4 regions of the Arthrobacter sp. Helios genome follow, and region 4 is predicted to be linked to each of the others. Evidence: predicted binding sites of a transcription regulator. Region 4 holds the regulator's gene; each other region holds the start of a gene.
The links. Region 4 encodes HrcA, which represses chaperone genes, less so after heat shock. Its sites were predicted from a motif close to TTNGCACTCGNNNNNNNCGAGTGCNAA; they were not measured.

Region 1 (4,412 bases), 790 kb from region 4:
TCGATCCCACCTTGATGGCGCGGCGGGGCAGCACATAGCCGATGTTCCCGCGCAGGTCGATGGTCATAAAAACGGCGACCAGGACGGCTGCGGCCACCGACAGCAGGATGATCCAGAAGCGGGGGGAGAGAGTACGGACCGGACGGCGGCGCTGGGCAGTGAGGGCGGAAGGGAGGGCACTGACGGGACTGCTAGGCACGGGCGGAGCGCTTTCTCAGGAGCAGGTAGAGGAACAGGGCGCTGCCGATGGCGGACACGATGACTCCGACCGGGATCTCATAGGGGTAGCGGATGGTCCGGCCGATGATGTCGCAGGCGAGGACGAAGCCTGCCCCGAAGATCGCGACCCAGGGGATGGCACGGCGGACGTTGTCTCCGATCAGCAGGGAGACCAGGTTGGGAACGATCAGCCCCAGGAACGGAACCGATCCGACGCTCACCACAACCACGGCGCTGATCAGCGAAACGATGATGAGGCCCAGGGTCATGACCCGGTTGTAGTTCAGGCCCAGGTTGGTGGTGAAATCCTGGCCCATACCGGCAACGGTGAACCGGTCGGCTGCGAGGTAGCCGATGAGCGTCAGCGCGCCGACGATCCAGAGCAGCTCGTAGCGTCCGCGCAGCACCCCGGAGAAATCGCCGGTCATCCAGGAGTTCAGGGTCTGCAGCAGATCGAACCGGTAGGCGAAAAAAGTGGTGACGGCGGCAATCACGCCGCCGAGCATGATTCCCACGAGCGGGACGATCAGGGTGTTTCGCAGCGGAATGCGGCGCAGGACCAGCAGGAAGAGTGCCGTGCCGGCCACGGCAAATACTGTCGCGGTGGACATTTTCAGGAAGAGGGAAGCACCCGGCAGGAAAACGGTGACCACCAGGATGCCCAGGGACGCGGACTCCACTGTGCCCACGGTGGAGGGTTCCACGAACTTGTTGCGTGCCATCAGCTGCATGATGAGCCCGGCCACGCTCAGTGCCATACCGGCCAGGATGATGCTCAGCGTCCGGGGGACCCGGCTGATCCAGAAGATATCCCAGGCATGTTCGTCACCGGCAAGCAGGGAGCCCAGCGAAACGTCGCTGACGCCAACAAACATGCTGACGACGGCGAGCACCAGGACGGCGGTTCCCCCCAGGATCAGCATGGCTGCGGGGCCCGGGAACCGCCGTCGTCCGGAAACGGCAGCGGCCCCGGCGGGTGCCGGAGCTGCGGGGGGAGTAATCGTGGTCATAGCGTGTCCGTCTCCCTCAGCGGCCGGCCTTCCCGCTGGGGGAAGGCCGGCCGGCAAGGATCTAGCAGGTGGTGTGGACGGTCTAGGCGATGCCGTCCTGGACAGCGCTGACCATGGCGTCAACGTTATTCAGGCCGTAGCCCACGAGGTACCAGCTGGAGGAATCGAGCATGGTGATGTTGTCGTTCTGGGCAGCCTTGGTGCCCTTGACCAGTTCGTTGTCCAGTACTGCTGAGGCAACTTCGCCGGCGTTGCCCACTGCGACGTCGCGGTCGATGACGAACAGGTGGTCCGGGTTGACCTCGGCCACGTATTCGAAGGACACGGATTCGCCGTGCTGGGCTTCGGACTTGATGTCCGCAGCGGTGGCGACACCGAGGACGTCGTGGATCAGGCCGAAACGGGAGCCGGCGCCGTAGGCAGTCATTTCACCGCCGCTGGTCAGGACGATCAGGCCGTTGCCTGCGTCTGCTGCGGTGGCCTTGGTTTCTTCGACCTTGGCGTCCAGGGCAGCAAGCTTCTCTTCAACTTCGGCTTCCTTGCCGAAGATCTCACCGATGATTTCGGTGTTCGAGATGAAGGAATTCCACGGATCCGCAGCGTCGGTGCTGACGTTGATCGTGGGAGCGATCTTGCTCAGTTCCTCATAGGAATCGGATACCCGGCCGGACATGATGATCAGGTCGGGGGCGCCGGCGCTGATGGCCTCGAAATCGGGCTCCTTCATGCTGCCGATCTTGGCGTAGTCATCCGAGCCGTACTTGGACAAGCTTTCGGGGAAATTTGCGGCAGGGACACCGTCCACCTCGATGCCAAGGGCATCCAGGGTGTCCAGGGCGCCCAGATCGAAGGTGTAGACCGTCTCCGGGTTGACCGGAACTTCGGTGGTTCCCTGCGTGTGCTCGACGGTGACGGTGGTGGGCTCGGCAGCTGCCGGCTCGGCGGCAGCTTCGGTTTCCTGGCCGCACGCGCTCACGGCAAGCAGGGACACGAGGGCGGTTCCGGCAAGCAGCCGGGACTTCAGGGTCGTCTTCACGAGTGGGTGCTCCAGTTTGTTTCTCAAAGGATGCGCCGCCTGCCGGATGCCTCCGCCATTAGGACACAAAATCGTTGGCTAATTTTTGCGCGCCCTTGAAAACTATCCGGTTAGGCAAGGCTAAGCAACTTGAGGGCGGCGTGCAGGTAACAGAAAGCCGGGCTGCCGCCGGGGCGCCCGAGGCACGCACTTACGGTTCCCTCAAGGATTGTTGGCACTCACCTTGACCGAGTGCTAACGGTTGCATAAAGTCGGACCTAGCACTCGCCATGTGAGGGTGCTAACTCCTGAGGGAAGCGTTCACCGGCACCCGCGACGACGGCAAGCGCCTACCGACGGTCCACAAACCCGTTAGTAACTAAGCAAAGGAGAGCCCGAGTGTCGGTCTCTATTAAGCCCCTTGAGGATCGCATCGTTGTTCGCCCGCTCGAAGCTGAGCAGACCACGGCCTCCGGCCTGGTCATCCCGGACACCGCAAAGGAAAAGCCGCAGGAAGGCGAAGTCGTAGCAGTCGGCCCCGGCCGCGTAGACGACAACGGCAACCGTGTGCCGATCGATGTCGCCGAAGGCGACGTCGTCATCTACTCCAAGTACGGCGGAACCGAGGTCAAGCAGGGCGGCCAGGAATACCTGGTGCTCTCCGCACGCGACGTGCTGGCCATCGTCGTCAAGTAATTATTTGAAGACCCCGGCCAGATTCGGCCGGGGTTTTCTTTTGTAGATGCAGATGTAGTTGTCGGAAAGGACACACACATGGCAAAGCAGTTGGAGTTCAACGACTCCGCCCGTCGTTCACTGGAAGCCGGTGTCGACAAGCTCGCCAACACGGTCAAGGTCACCCTCGGCCCGCGCGGCCGCAACGTTGTGCTCGCCAAGACATGGGGCGCACCCACCATCACCAACGACGGCGTCACGATCGCCCGCGAAGTTGAGCTGGACGACCCGTATGAGAACCTTGGCGCGCAGCTGGCCAAGGAAGTCGCCACCAAGACCAACGACGTCGCCGGTGACGGCACCACCACCGCCACCGTCCTGGCCCAGGCCCTCGTGAAGGAAGGCCTGCGCAACGTGGCAGCCGGCGCAGCGCCGGGCGCCCTCAAGCACGGCATCGAAACTGCCGTCGAGGCCGTCGCCGCGCGCCTGCTGGAAAACGCCCAGGAAGTCGAGGGCAACCAGGTTGCCCACGTCGCCGCCATCTCCGCGCAGAGCGAAGAAATCGGCGAACTGCTGGCCAAGGCTTTCGACACGGTCGGCAAGGACGGCGTCATCACGATCGAAGAGTCCTCTTCGACGTCCACCGAACTGGTCATCACCGAAGGCATGCAGTTCGACAAGGGCTACCTCTCGCCCTACTTCGTGACCGACCCGGAACGCCAGGAAGCCGTCCTCGAAGACGCGCTGATCCTGATCAACTCCGGCAAGATCTCTTCGGTCGCCGAGTTCCTTCCCCTGCTGGAGAAGGCACTGCAGGCTTCCAAGCCGCTGTTCATCATTGCCGAAGATGTTGACGGTGAAGCCCTGTCCACCCTGGTGGTCAACAAGATCCGCGGCACGCTGAACGTGGTTGCTGTTAAGGCTCCGGGCTTCGGCGACCGCCGCAAGGCCATGATGCAGGACATCGCGACCCTCACCGGCGCGCAGGTCGTGTCTCCGGACCTCGGCCTGAAGCTGGACCAGGTTGGCCTTGAGGTGCTGGGCTCTGCCCGCCGCATCACGGTCACCAAGGATCACACGACCATCGTCGACGGCTCGGGTTCCGAAGCTGACGTCGCGGACCGCGTGGCCCAGATCCGTGCCGAAATCGAGCGCACGGATTCCGACTGGGACCGCGAGAAGCTCCAGGAGCGCCTGGCTAAGCTCTCCGGCGGCATCGGCGTCATCAAGGTCGGCGCCGCAACCGAAGTTGAGCTGAAGGAAAAGAAGCACCGGATCGAAGACGCCGTGTCCTCGACCCGTGCCGCCTTGGAAGAAGGCATCGTGGCCGGCGGCGGTTCCGCGCTGGTCCACGCTGCCCGCGCCCTGGACACCGATGCCAACGTCACCAAGCTCGAAGGCGACGCCGCCACCGCGGTGGGCCTGGTCCGCCGCGCCCTGGCGCAGCCGCTGCGCTGGATCGCCGAGAACGCCGGTGCCGAAGGCATGGTTGT
Region 2 (4,412 bases), 1.0 Mb from region 4:
CCCATGATCGGAACCGATGCCGTCCTCGGGGATGACATCGCGGCTGAAGACCTGCACAGCGCGGTTTTCGGGACCCACCCGGGTGTGTACCAAGCCGGTCCCGGGGCCCGAACCATGGTCGCTGGCAGGGCCACGGGAGAACTCACCGGCGGAAACCTCAGCCTTCTTGCCATGACCACCGGTACGCGTGGACGAACGCGGAAGCGGGCCGAGGGAAAAATCGTCCTCCTCGAAGACGTCACCGAGGAGCCATACCGGATTGATGCCCTGCTCCACATCCTGCTCCGTTCCGGGTATTTCGAGGGTGCAGCCGGAATCGTACTGGGAACCTGGGTTGAATGCGGCGAACTTACGGCTGTCCTCGATCTCCTGGACGAAGTACTCTCGCCCCTCGGTATCCCCCTGGCCTCCGGATTTCCCCTTGGGCACGGTCCACAGGCCCGCAGCATCCCGCTGGGAGTGCGGGCTGAACTGCACGCGGGTCAGGAAGCTGTATTGACCCTGCAGGGATCCCGCGGATGAGCGTGGTCTCCGCTTACAGCGACGGTAAGCCGTTCATCTCCTGCTGCCTGCGGGATCCAGCCGGGAAAATTCTCCTGGGGCTCCGGGAAGATGAACCTGTCTATTCCGCCAGCACGATAAAGGTGGGTGTGCTCCTGGCGGCAATGGAACAAGTCGCCGCCGGACGGCTGGACCTTTCCCAGCCGCTAACCGCCACCCGGACGTTTTCCAGCCGCATCAGGGGTGCCGGAACCTATGACTTCGATCCTGAAGAAGTCGACGAAGCGATGGTCCCGGGCACCCTCATGTGCCTGGACGATGTGTTGCGCCGGATGATCGAGGTCTCCTCCAACGAAGCGACCAATATGGCAGCAGCCCTTGTCGGCCTGGACACAGTTGACGCCGCCATAGGCAGGTCCGGGGCCTCCAACTCCGGAATGGGCCGGTTATTCGGAGACTATGCTGCCTTGGCCGCCGGATTTACGAACGTAACCACCGCCTCGGACCTCACCCTGCTGATGCGCGCGGCGGCGACGAGGGAGGGCCCCACCGGGGAAGCCATGCGTGACTACCTGCGTGGGCAACGGCACCTTGTCATCGCGGCGGAGCTACTGGCGGTCCAGGGGGCTGGGGGCATGAAGCTGGACTGGGGGAGCAAGTCAGGCAGCGTGACGGGGATCGAGCACGACGTTGCCTTCTTCCGTCCCAACGGAGGCGGCCTCCAGGACGTTTACACCCTGGCCGTATGTACCAGGGGCTACGCACCGGAGCACGCGCAGGAGATTATTCGTGCCGTAACAGCCTCGGCCCTGCTGCCGGCAGGGCTCATTGCCAGCGTGCCAGCGGGGTCAGGAGACAAACCATGAACGGGCCCCGGATAGGATTCTGCCTCACGGACACAACCGGCAGGGTCCTGGCCTCCCGCGGTGATCATGCTTCGTTTTACGGGGCAAGCACGGTGAAGCTTGGTGTACTCCTCGCCTTGGCGGAACGGATTGACACCGGTTTGCTGGCCTGGGACCTGAATTTGCCAAGCCGTCACCGGTTCTCCAGCCGGATTGCGGGCGCCGGCGAGTTCGGCTTCGTCCCTGGTGAAGTCGACCACGGTATGCCATCAGTGGGCACACCCGTGACTCTCCGGGATCTTGCCGGGCGGATGATCGCCTTCTCCTCAAACGAGGCAACCAACATCCTGGCTGAGCTCCTGGGCCTGGATACGGTTAACGCCGCCTTCGCCCGGGTGGGAGCGGAAGACGCCGGTATGGACCGTTTGATCGGCGACTATCCCGCCCGGGCGGCCGGCTTCTCCCACGACGTCTCGCCGCGCGCGCTCGCCATCACCATGGCCGCCGTCGTTTCGGGGCGGGCCGCCAGCCCGGAGACGACGGCGGTGCTGCTCGGTATGCTGCGGGACCAGCAGTATCCGGTCATTGCGGATGTGCTCGGTCCTGGCCGGGACTGGGGCAGTAAATCAGGCTGGGTGGACGGGATCGAACACGATGTATCCTTTGTGGGCCCCGCGGAATCCGGCGGGGAGACCTTGTGCCTGGCGGTGTGCACGGAGGGCTATGCCCCCGATCCTGCGAAGGAAGCCATCCGGGCGCTCGCCGCGGTGTTGTTGAACTGAACCAAACGGTTTCTTTCGGCCGGTATCCCGGGCTGGGCCCAGAAGTGTGCGCTACGTACAAGCAGCACAGAGCCCGGTCCGAGTGGACCGGGCTCTGTGCTGTCAGGTCCAGTCAGCTAAATGCCGGCGCCGTCTGAATATCCCTGCTGGGACGAACCGGTTCCGGAACCTGAAGACGTGCCTGCTCCCGTACCTGAGCCGCCGGAGGAGCCAGCACCAGCGGAGGAACCGACCGAGGCGGAGGAAGTTTCCCCCTGGATGACGTTTCCGCTGTCCTTGTAGGAGGCCGAGACTTCAATCTTCCGGGGCTTAGCCCGCTCGCTGACGGGGATAAAGACGCTCAGCACGCCGTTTTCGTACTTGGCGGAAATACCGTCGATATCAATGCCCTGGCCAAGATTCAGCTGCCGCAGGAAACTTCCGGACTCACGCTCCCGGGTCAGCCAGGTGGCGCCTTCCGGGGCCTGGATGGTGCGCTCAGCACGGATGGTCAGAAGCTGGCCGTCCACATCCACATCAACGGATCCAGGATCGATTCCCGGCAGGTCCGCGTTCATGATGTAGTGGTCGCCCTCGCGGTACAGGTCGATCGGCATCAGCCGCAGCCTCTGCCGCGGATCCAGGAGAGCGCCTGCTACCCGGTCCAGTTCGCGGAAGGGATCGAATTTCATCGCCATTCTCATCAACTCCTTTTCACCGTCCCGCCGGGGCGGTGAGCTGTGTTCGTCACTGATAGAAATCAAACAACCAGAAATGAATAAACGAAGGGTCGACAACTTGAGCCGACTGCGCTCAAGTGTGGAATTAGATTAGCACTCTCATATGGAGAGTGCCAGTGATCACAAGGTAACTCCCGCCGGCTACTTCCAGTGTTGGCCACCCGCCGCGCTCCTGCCTAGACCGGATGCCGCTGGTTAGTCCAGCGGCCACAAATGCACCGGCTCGTTGCTGTGCATGTGGTGCCAGTACCGCCGGGTCATTTCGGACAAGGCCGCGGTCCGGCCGAAACCTGCAGCCTCGAGCTTCCCCAGCACCGCGATCTGCCAGGAGGCACCGTTCTGCTCGCTGCGCGCCCGTTCCCCAATAACGCCGAGGTAGCGTGCGATGCAGGCTTCGTCCACGCCAAGTTCCCGCAGCCCGTCCGCGGCCATGGGGACGAGGTGCCGCACCACGAGTTCCGCCACGGGAATGTCACCAATGCCCGGCCAGTAGACCGAGGCGTCCAGCCCCAGGCGGGAGCACGCCAGGAAATTGTCCGTGGCTGTCTTGAACGCCATTCTGGTCCAGAGCGGACGGTCGGCTGTCCGCAGCGTATGGACAAGACCGTAGAAAAACGCCGCGTTGGCGGTAACATCCAGGACCGTGGGCCCGGCCGGCAGGGCACGGTTTTCCAGCCGCAGGTTGGGTGTCTCGGTGCCGGGATCATAGATCGGCCGGTTCCACCGGTAGACGGTGCCGTTGTGCAGGCGCAGTTCCGGCAGCAGCGGGGCGCCGGACTGGGTGGAACCCGAACCCGCAGCGGACACCTCGGGCAGCAGAGCCGGAAAATAACGGACGTTCTCCTCGAAGAGGTCGAACATCGAGGTGATCCACCGTTCACCGAACCAGACCCTGGGCCTGACCCCCTGGTTCCGCATTTCCGGCGGACGGGTGTCGATGGCCTGTTTGAAGAGTTCGATGCGCGTTTCCTGCCACAGGATGCGTTCCATAAACACGGGGGAGTTGGCGGCCAGGGCCACCTGAGGTCCGGCGATCAGCTGGGCTGCGTTCCACGCGGGGGCAAAATCGGAAGGGCTGACTTCCAGGTGCAGCTGCAGGGAGGTGCAGGCAGCCTCCGGAGCAATGTTCGCAGCATACCGGGACAGCGTTTCCACCCCGGTGAGCGACAGGTACACGTCCTCACCGCGCGCCTGGAGGACGGAAGTGTTCAGGGCCGCATACCGGGCCCCGGAACTGATCCAGGCATCTCCGTCGAGAACGGCCGGGGTGAGTGTTGGAAGAATGCCCACCATGAGGATGTTTGCTTCGGCCTTGGCTGCCAGCTCGTCTGCCCGGTTGAGCTGGCGCCGAAGGCTCGCTTCCAGTTCCTGCAGGCCCGCGCCCCGGATCGAGAGCGCCGGATGATTCATCTCGATGTTGAAGGCGCCCATCTCGGTCTGGAACGCCGGATCGGCAATTTGTTCCAGCACGGACGCATTGCGCAGGGCTGGTGTGAAGTCGTCATTGGTCAGGTTGAGTTCAAGCTCGACGCCGATGCTTGCCGAGTCGGCGAATTCAGCGGTGC
Region 3 (4,412 bases), 1.4 Mb from region 4:
GGTGAACGGGATGGCTGTCTCTGCGGAGTCTGCCCGGCTCGGTCCGGGCTCCCCGCGCCGGCCAGCGGGCTCGGGATCGTAGGAAAAAAGGGCCGGTTCATCGCTGCTGATCACCCTCCCAGTCTTGGCTATTCATGGAAAAGATCCCAGCCGGTGCCGGAGCCAGCTAAATGACAACCCTGTTATTCCGGTTTACGATTGCTGCAGGAAGCAGACTCTTTTCCCTGGACCCCGCGCCATGCGGCCGTGTCCAGGGAACGGAACGGGAAACGGGGACAACGCAGTGGCAGGATCAGCCGACACCGGGGAATTTACGCTGGACGGTGCCATCGACCCTGACAGTCCCCTGAGCGAACGCGAGCAGCAGATGCTCTCTCTGGAGCGGTCCTGGTGGAAGTATGCCGGCGCCAAGGAACAGGCCATCCGGGACCTGTTTGGGTTGTCTGCGACCAGCTATTACCAGATCCTCAACGCACTGATCGATACCGAGGCAGCACTCGCCCACGATCCCATGCTGGTAAAACGGCTGCGTAGACTACGTACTACACGCCAGCGCGCGAGGACCGCCCGCCGTATCGGTACGGACGCCTAGGCCGAGCCACAGACCAAGGACAACAACACAACCATGAGCCAATATCCCAGGGACGAGTTCGATAAGGTCCCGGAGACCTCGACGCGGCAAGGTGTCCACCGTGAACGCCTTATTCCTGCACGCTCCAGCGGCGTTGGACTGATCATCACCGTTGGTGTCCTTGCTCTCCTCGTCGGACTGGCTGCCTACTTCGTGCTGCCCCGGCTGGGGATCGGCGCTGAGGGAAATGCCACCCCTGCCGCGTCCGACACACCTGCCGCGGAGCAGAGCGAATCCCCGTCCGGTTCCCCCAGCGATTCGCCGTCTCCCAGCCCGTCTTCGTCAGCACCGTCCGCCTCGCCGTCAGCGACTCCGTCGCCGACCCCCTCGGAACTGGCCGCCGACCGGACGCAGCCGGTGGTCGTCCTCAACGCCAGCGGTATTTCCGGTCTGGGAGCCGGTATCTCTGCCCGGATCGGTGCGGACGGCTGGGTCACCGCGCAGGTCGGGAACTGGGCGGGAACACCGCTGCAGACGTCGATCATCTTCTACAACGGCGAAGCACAGCGGGCCAACGCGGAGGAACTGTCCGCACTCCTCGGAATCCCCACGCTGAGCGAATCACCCGAGTTCACCAACGTCACCGTCGTGGCGGGACCGGGCTTCCAGTAGGCCGCACAGCCGCTGCCCGGCCATAAGTAAAATCTCGATAACTATCCTCCCGGCCCATGTGTGAAGTTCACGCGTGTGGCTAAAGTAAGGGCCAGCCGCCCGGAAACAGAGACCTGGCCCACGTCGGCCAGGCTCGATCGGGCGGCTGTTCCGGTGGATCATTGGCCGCCGGAACGGAGCCGAAAAAGGGGAGAGAAGCATGGCGCAGGGGATCGTCAAATGGTTCAACGGGGAAAAGGGCTACGGATTCATTACCGTTGACGAGGCCCAGACCGACGTTTTTGTTCACTGGTCAGCGATCCAGTCCGCAGGTTACCGGACGCTGGAAGAGGGTCAGCGGGTGGAATTTGAAATCGGTGAGGGACAGAAGGGTCCGCAGGCTGAAGACGTCAGGACTGTGTAGTCCGATTTCCGGGTGAGATCCCGGTTCAACAGCAGCGCCGGCAGCCGAAAATCGGCCGCCGGCGCTGTTTTGCTGTCTGGTCTGGGCTGTGAGGGCTGCGGGATTATTCGCGCAGCGGTACTCCGCGGGCATCGGTGCGGAACGTCTGTGCGCCTGCCAGGATCATGATGCCTTCCACAAAGCCCCACACCGCGCCGATACCCCAGGTGAACACCGTCACCAGGATCTGGACCACACCAATCGTGGTGTACCCGAGATAGAACCGGTGGACGCCGAAGCCGCCGAGGAAGATCCCCAGCAGTCCGGCGGCCAGCCGGGACTTCGGCGGATCAACCGCGTAGTAGTAACCGGGAGGGTACTGCCCCTGCGGTCCCTGCTGGTAGTACCCGCCGGGCTGACCCTGCGGGTAGGAGGCCTGTGGGTGGGGTGCCTGCGGGAACGGCGGCTGCCCCTGGGCGCCGTAGCCGGGCTGTGCCTGCTGGTTCCAGCCGGCGGGCGGACCCTTCTGCGGGTCCGGTGCACCGTACTCCCCGGGTGCACGGCCGTAGGGCGGTGGGGGAGGAGCAGCACTCGCGCCGTGCGGGGACGGCGCAGGCGATGCGCCGGTGCCATCTCCCCCTTCCTCTGAAGGGCGGTGATTCGGCGGCTGGTTCATGGACATGATCCGTCCTCACGGGGTTCGGGGAAGACCTGCCGGCTTGCGCGGGCGGGCGGGCTCCGGGGAGCTGCTGCAGAACCAATCTACGCCGCCCGGAGGCCAATCGGGTGCGGCGTCAGGCAGAATGTCCGCGCGTGTTCGCCGCGGGATGGGATTAACACTGAAACCCGGGTCACAAGCCTCCGTGACTGCTTGCACTCAAAGGGCGGGAGTGCTAATTATTGACTTAGCACTCTTACGGGTTGACTGCTAAGTCGCCGGTGTTGAGTGAACCAGCAAGCCACTGGGGTGAGGGGCCGGGACGCACGTAAAGAGATCGTGCGCTTCGCCCCGTCCGTCGCGGGCACCTCAGCCAGGAATGCAACATCCAAGCATGACTGTTCCGGAAGGACGATAGCCGTTATGGCCAAGATCATTGCATTTGACGAAGAGGCACGCCGCGGCCTCGAGCGAGGCCTGAACACCCTCGCCGACGCCGTGAAGGTCACCCTCGGCCCGCGTGGCCGCAACGTCGTACTCGAAAAGAAGTGGGGTGCCCCCACGATCACCAACGACGGCGTTTCCATCGCCAAGGAGATCGAGCTGGACGATCCCTACGAGAAGATCGGCGCCGAGCTGGTCAAGGAAGTTGCCAAGAAGACGGACGACGTCGCAGGCGACGGCACCACCACGGCTACCGTCCTTGCCCAGGCCCTCGTGAAGGAAGGCCTGCGCAACGTTGCTGCCGGCGCCGACCCGCTCGGCCTCAAGCGCGGCATCGAAAAGGCAGTCGCAGCCGTTACGGCTGAACTGCTTGCTTCGGCCAAGGAGATCGAAACCAAGGAGCAGATCGCTGCCACGGCTTCCATCTCCGCCGGCGACCAGCAGATCGGCGACCTGATCGCCGAGGCACTGGACAAGGTTGGCAAGGAAGGCGTCATCACCGTCGAAGAATCCAACACCTTCGGCCTGGAGCTTGAGCTCACCGAGGGCATGCGCTTCGACAAGGGCTACATCTCCGGTTACTTCGTCACCGACGCTGAGCGCCAGGAAGCTGTCCTCGAGGACCCGTACATCCTGATCGTCAACTCCAAGATCTCCAACGTCAAGGACCTCGTTGCCGTCCTCGAAAAGGTCATGCAGTCCGGCAAGCCGCTGCTGATCATTGCCGAAGACGTTGAGGGCGAAGCCCTGGCCACCCTGGTTGTCAACAAGATCCGCGGCACCTTCAAGTCCGTTGCCGTCAAGGCTCCGGGCTTCGGTGACCGCCGCAAGGCACAGCTGGCCGACATCGCCATCCTCACCGGTGGCCAGGTCATCGCCGAGGAAGTTGGCCTCAAGCTCGAGAACGCCACGCTGGACCTGCTGGGCAAGGCACGCAAGGTTGTTGTCACCAAGGACGAGACCACCATCGTTGAGGGTGCCGGCGACGCCGACGAAATCGCAGGCCGCGTCAACCAGATCCGTGCCGAGATCGAGAACTCCGATTCCGACTACGACCGCGAGAAGCTGCAGGAGCGCCTGGCCAAGCTGGCCGGCGGCGTTGCAGTCATCAAGGCCGGTGCGGCAACCGAGGTTGAGCTCAAGGAACGCAAGCACCGCATCGAGGACGCTGTGCGCAACGCCAAGGCAGCAGTCGAGGAAGGCATCGTTGCCGGCGGCGGCGTTGCACTGATCCAGGCTGGCCAGAAGGCATTCGCCAACCTGAAGCTCGAAGGCGACGAAGCAACCGGCGCCAACATCGTCAAGGTTGCCATCGACGCTCCGCTGAAGCAGATCGCCTTCAACGCCGGCCTCGAGCCGGGCGTTGTCGCTGACAAGGTCCGCGGCCTTCCCGAAGGTTTCGGCCTGAACGCGGCCACCGGCGAGTACGAAGACCTGCTGGCAGCCGGCGTCAACGACCCGGTCAAGGTAACCCGCTCTGCACTGCAGAACGCGGCTTCCATTGCCGGCCTGTTCCTGACCACCGAAGCCGTTGTAGCCGATAAGCCTGAGAAGGCTGCTCCGGCTATGGGCGGCGGCGACGAAATGGGCGGCATGGGCGGTATGGGCGGCTTCTAGTCCCCACCCCCGCCGGCGAGAGCCGGTGAGCGTCACAAAACGCCGAGAGGGCGCGGTACCCCGTTGGG
Region 4 (4,412 bases):
GCAGGAGCTCTTCCTGCTCGGCGTCGAGCTTCTGCGGCGTTTCGACCTGGATATGCACCAGCAGGTCCCCGCGGCCGTAGCCGCGGAGGTGCGTGACGCCCAGACCCTTGAGGGTCGTGATTTCGCCGGACTGGGTGCCCGGCTTGATGTTGATGTCCCGTGCGCCGTCAAAGGTGTCCATGCTGATGACCGTGCCCAGCGCCGCGGCCGTCATCGGAACGGTCAGTGTGGCGTGCAGGTCGTCACCGTCGCGGACAAACACCGGGTCCGCGTTGACGCGGATCTCGACATAGAGGTCGCCCTGGGGGCCGCCGGCCGTGCCGGCCTCGCCCTGTCCGCTGAGCTGGATGCGGGTGCCGGTGGCGACACCGGCGGGAACCTTAATGGTCAGTGTGCGGCGGCTCCGGACCCGCCCTTCGCCGGCGCATTCGTGGCACGGATCGGGGATGACCGTACCGAAGCCCTGGCAGGAGCCGCAGGGTGCAGTGGTCATGACCTGGCCGAGGATCGAACGCACGGCCCGCTGGACCTGGCCGCTGCCGTGGCAGATGTCGCAGGTGCGCGGCGAGGTGCCGGGCTGGCAGCAGGAGCCGTCGCAGGTGGGGCAGACGACGGCGGTTTCGACGTCGATCTTCTTGTTGGTGCCGAAGACGGCATCCTTGAGGTCGATCCGGACGTTGATGAGGGCATCCTGGCCGCGCCGGGTCCGTGATGCCGGTCCCCGCCCGCCGCCCGCCCCGCCGAAGAAGGTATCGAAAATGTCCTGGAATCCGAAGCCCTGGCCGCTGAAGCCGCCGCCAAAACCGTTGTCGGTCCCGTTCTCCTGCCCCGTCGTGTCATATACGCGCCGCTTCTGCGGATCGGAGAGTACCTCGTAGGCGTGCGTTACGGCCTTGAACTCGTCACCCGCACCGGGAGCGGTATTAACATCGGGATGCAGCTTGCGGGCAAGCTTGCGGTAGGCCTTCTTGATTTCCTCACCGGTGGCGTCCCGGCTCACGCCGAGTACCTGGTAGTGATCACTCACTCGTGCACATCGCTTCCTGTATTGCGTGCCCCGCCTCGGGGGTAACTTGTCTTACCGGCAGTGCCGCAGCAGCTGCCACTTCTATCCGGTCTTGGGATGCTCAGCTGTTCAGGACCCGCGAAAGGTAGCGGGCGACGGCGCGGACCGCAGCCATGGTGTTGGGATAGTCCATCCGGGTTGGACCGAGGACTCCTACCATAGCGGACGCGTCCCGGCCATACCCAGTGGCCACCACGGATGCTTCCGAAAGTGAGCCGTAGGGGTTTTCCGATCCAATGCGGACTGAGACACCCTTGGCGTCCTGTTCCATCTCAGAGAGAAGCCGCAGCATCACGACCTGCTCTTCGAGCGCTTCGAGGATGGGACCGATGGTCAGCGGGAAGTCGCCCGTGGACCGGGCCAGGTTGGCGGTTCCTGCCATCACCATCCGGTCTTCCCGGTTGATGCCGGCCAGCTGCTCCAGGCAGCGGGCGAGCGAACCGGCAATTCCGCGCAGCTGCACGGGAACGGTTGCCAGGGCATCCGTGAGGTGGCTCGTGATCCGCGTGAGCGTGGTCCCGGCCAGTGCCTGCAGGAAGTGCTGGCGCAGTTCGTGCAGCGACGGTTCACTGACGGCGGAAGGAATGGCAGTCACCCGCTGCTCGACGCGTCCCGTGGTGGAAATCAGGACCACCAAAACCTGGGACGGAGCCAGCAGGACAAACTCAATGTGCCGCACCTTGGCGTTGCCGAGGTGCGGGTACTGGACCACCGCCACCTGGTTGGTGAGCTGGGCCAGCAGCCGCACTGTGCGGTCGAGGACGTCGTCAATGTCGTCCGCGCCTTCAAGCAGGGTCTGGATCGCCCGGCGCTCCGCTGCGGAGAGCGGCTTCAGATCCGAAAGCTGGTCCACGAAGAGCCGGTAGCCCTTGTCCGTGGGGATCCGCCCCGCCGAGGTATGCGGCGCCACGATCAGGCCTTCTTCTTCAAGGACGGCCATGTCGTTGCGGATGGTCGCGGAGGAAACCCCCAGCTGGTGCCGCTCCACCAGTGCTTTTGAGCCAACGGGTTCGCGGGAATGGACGTAATCTTCAACGATGGCCCGGAGCACCTCGAGCCGGCGTGGTTCGCTCATTGATTTCCCCTCCCTCGCTGTCTTCGGCGGATTTCTGCGGACTTGCATGGTTAGCACTGGCTGCTGGTGCTGGTTAGCACTCGTTAGCACTCGTTAGCACTCAGTGTCTTCAAGTGCTAAGTCTAATACGATCCGGTTGCGTTGCTAGCATTGAACTTCGCGTGCCCGCAGCTTCGCCGGCGCAGCGCACCGCATCCAGGAATGAGGAAGATTCCGTGTCGAATTACCAGTGGGGGCCGCAGGACATTACGGCTCCGGCCCGCAAGGCGCTGCGGCAGGTTGGCGCAGAAAAGGGCCTGGTGCTCGAGGACGTGCAGACCGGCTGGGTAGGCGCCGTAATCCGCACGGAGAAGTCAGGCGGGCTGCATCTGATGGTCCTGGAAGACGGCCGCGGCCGGACCCGGTCCTTCGAACTTGGCTTCGGTTTCCTGCTCGAAGGCGAGGCCGTGGAAGTTGTCCCGGCAGTCAAGGCCTCAGCCCCGGCTGCCAAGCGGACCGCCTCAGGTTCCGTCGCCGTCGCGAATCAGCGCGCCCGCACCGCCAGGGCCAGCCGGATCTGGGTGGAAGGCAAACACGACGCCGAACTGGTGGAAAAGGTCTGGGGCGATGACCTGCGGGTCGAAGGAATCGTCGTCGAGCCGCTCCACGGCGTAGACGATCTGGCCGCCGCCATCCGGGATTTCGCCCCGGGGCCCGGGCGCCGGCTTGGCATCCTGGTGGACCATCTGGTGGCCGGTTCCAAGGAGTCGAGAATTGCTGCCGAAGCGATGGCCGTGCCGGGTGCCGCCGGCAACGTGCTCATTGTGGGGCATCCCTACGTGGACGTCTGGCAGGCCATCAAGCCGCACGTGATCGGCCTCCAGGCCTGGCCGGTGGTGCCGCGGCACGAAGACTGGAAGACCGGCATCCTCAAGGGCCTCGGCTGGCCGCACCGCGGCCACACCGATGTCGCCCTGGGCTGGAAGAAGCTGCTGGGCTCGGTCCGCACCTATGCGGACCTGGAGCCGACCCTGCTGGGCCGGGTGGAGGAAGTCATCGATTTCCTCACCGTGCCCTGACCGTCCGCTGCAGCCGGCAGCACTGCGGGTTGCCCGCTCCGGGCATCTTCCGCCACGCGGACCCGCTGGTTCATGTCCACGCTGCCGGACCCAGTACCCTAGATGGAACAACAGGTACCCGTGGGTGCAGACCCAGCGTCATCTGAGAGTTTAAGGAATGCAACCGTGTCCAACACACGCCAGAACCATCCGCCACAACCGGAGAACCAGGGTTCACCGGCGCGCCCGGACTATCAGGGTGCCCCTGCCAACGCCCTTCCCCTGACCGCTTCCGAGGACCGGCAGTGGGCCACGATGGCCCACTTCGGCGGCATCCTCGGCTTTGTGCCCTCCCTCATCATCTACCTGGTGTTCAAGGACCGCGGGCCGTTCACCGCCCAGGAATCGAAGGAAGCGCTGAACTTCACGCTGCCTCCCACCCTGCTGGCGCTGCTGGCCTGGCTGCTGTCCTTCATCCCGGTGGTTGGCGGTATCTTCGCCGTTATCAACGCGCTGCTCTGGATCACCGTTGCCGTGGCTTCGGTGATTGCCGGAATCGAATGCAACCGCGGCCGCCCGTACCGCTACCGCTTCAACCTGCGCCGGATCCGCTAGCCGCTCAACGGAAAAGCCCGCCATCACGTGATGGCGGGCTTTTCAGTGTGCCGTGCAGCTCGTTGTCCTAGGGAAGCAGCCTTCGCACCACGGCGTCGGCCAGGAGCCTGCCCTTCAGCGTGAGGACCACGGTGCCCGAGAAGGCTGCCTGCGGCTCGACAAGTCCGTCCGCAATCAGGCCGGCGATGGCCTGGCGGCCTTCGGGGCGCAGCGACTCCCGCGGCAGGCCTTCGGCCAGCCGGGCGCGCAGCATCACGTCTTCGAGGTAGCGGGTGTCCGCGTCCAGGGTTTCGCGTCCGACGGCGGGAGACTCACCGGCGGCGATGCGGCCCGCGTACGCGGTGGGGTGCTTGGCGTTCCACCAGCGGACACCACCGACGTGGGAGTGTGCCCCGGGGCCGATTCCCCACCAGTCGTCGCTTCGCCAGTAGGCCATGTTGTGGCGGCATTCGTCCGCCGGAGTGCGGGCCCAGTTGCTGACCTCGTACCAGGTGAGACCGGCAGCCGAGAACAGTTCCTCCGCCAGCAGGTACTTGTCCGCGTGGTCATCGTCATCGATCGGCGGCACTTCGCCGCGGCGGATGCGTGCCGCCAGCTTGGTGCCGTCTTCGATGATCAG

Region 1: groES (co-chaperone GroES) is a predicted target of HrcA. The motif match lies at 2,477-2,503, and genes of this name have one in related genera.
Region 2: ArtHe_RS01965 (Hsp20/alpha crystallin family protein) is a predicted target of HrcA. The motif match lies at 2,938-2,964, and genes of this name have one in related genera.
Region 3: groL (chaperonin GroEL) is a predicted target of HrcA. The motif match lies at 2,531-2,557, and genes of this name have one in related genera.

What each region holds. Positions count from the first base shown of each region.
Region 1 covers NZ_CP095402.1:2,276,552-2,280,963, reverse strand. Annotated here, with positions in the region: gene ArtHe_RS10220 (iron chelate uptake ABC transporter family permease subunit) at 1-199, opposite strand, end outside; gene ArtHe_RS10215 (ABC transporter permease) at 192-1,229, opposite strand; gene ArtHe_RS10210 (siderophore ABC transporter substrate-binding protein) at 1,312-2,265, opposite strand; gene groES (co-chaperone GroES) at 2,644-2,940, shown strand; gene groL (chaperonin GroEL) at 3,019-4,412, shown strand, end outside.
Region 2 covers NZ_CP095402.1:446,648-451,059, forward strand. Annotated here, with positions in the region: gene ArtHe_RS01950 (LD-carboxypeptidase) at 1-522, shown strand, start outside; gene ArtHe_RS01955 (serine hydrolase) at 519-1,367, shown strand; gene ArtHe_RS01960 (serine hydrolase) at 1,364-2,128, shown strand; gene ArtHe_RS01965 (Hsp20/alpha crystallin family protein) at 2,245-2,805, opposite strand; gene ArtHe_RS01970 (glutamate--cysteine ligase) at 3,043-4,412, opposite strand, start outside.
Region 3 covers NZ_CP095402.1:87,380-91,791, forward strand. Annotated here, with positions in the region: gene ArtHe_RS00380 (uracil-DNA glycosylase) at 1-12, opposite strand, end outside; gene ArtHe_RS00385 (DUF3263 domain-containing protein) at 284-592, shown strand; gene ArtHe_RS00390 (LytR C-terminal domain-containing protein) at 626-1,243, shown strand; gene ArtHe_RS00395 (cold-shock protein) at 1,443-1,646, shown strand; gene ArtHe_RS00400 (TM2 domain-containing protein) at 1,750-2,307, opposite strand; gene groL (chaperonin GroEL) at 2,707-4,344, shown strand.
Region 4 covers NZ_CP095402.1:1,488,286-1,492,697, forward strand. Annotated here, with positions in the region: gene dnaJ (molecular chaperone DnaJ) at 1-1,027, opposite strand, end outside; gene hrcA (heat-inducible transcriptional repressor HrcA) at 1,128-2,141, opposite strand; gene ArtHe_RS06620 (DUF3097 domain-containing protein) at 2,357-3,199, shown strand; gene ArtHe_RS06625 (DUF4870 domain-containing protein) at 3,365-3,793, shown strand; gene hemW (radical SAM family heme chaperone HemW) at 3,861-4,412, opposite strand, start outside.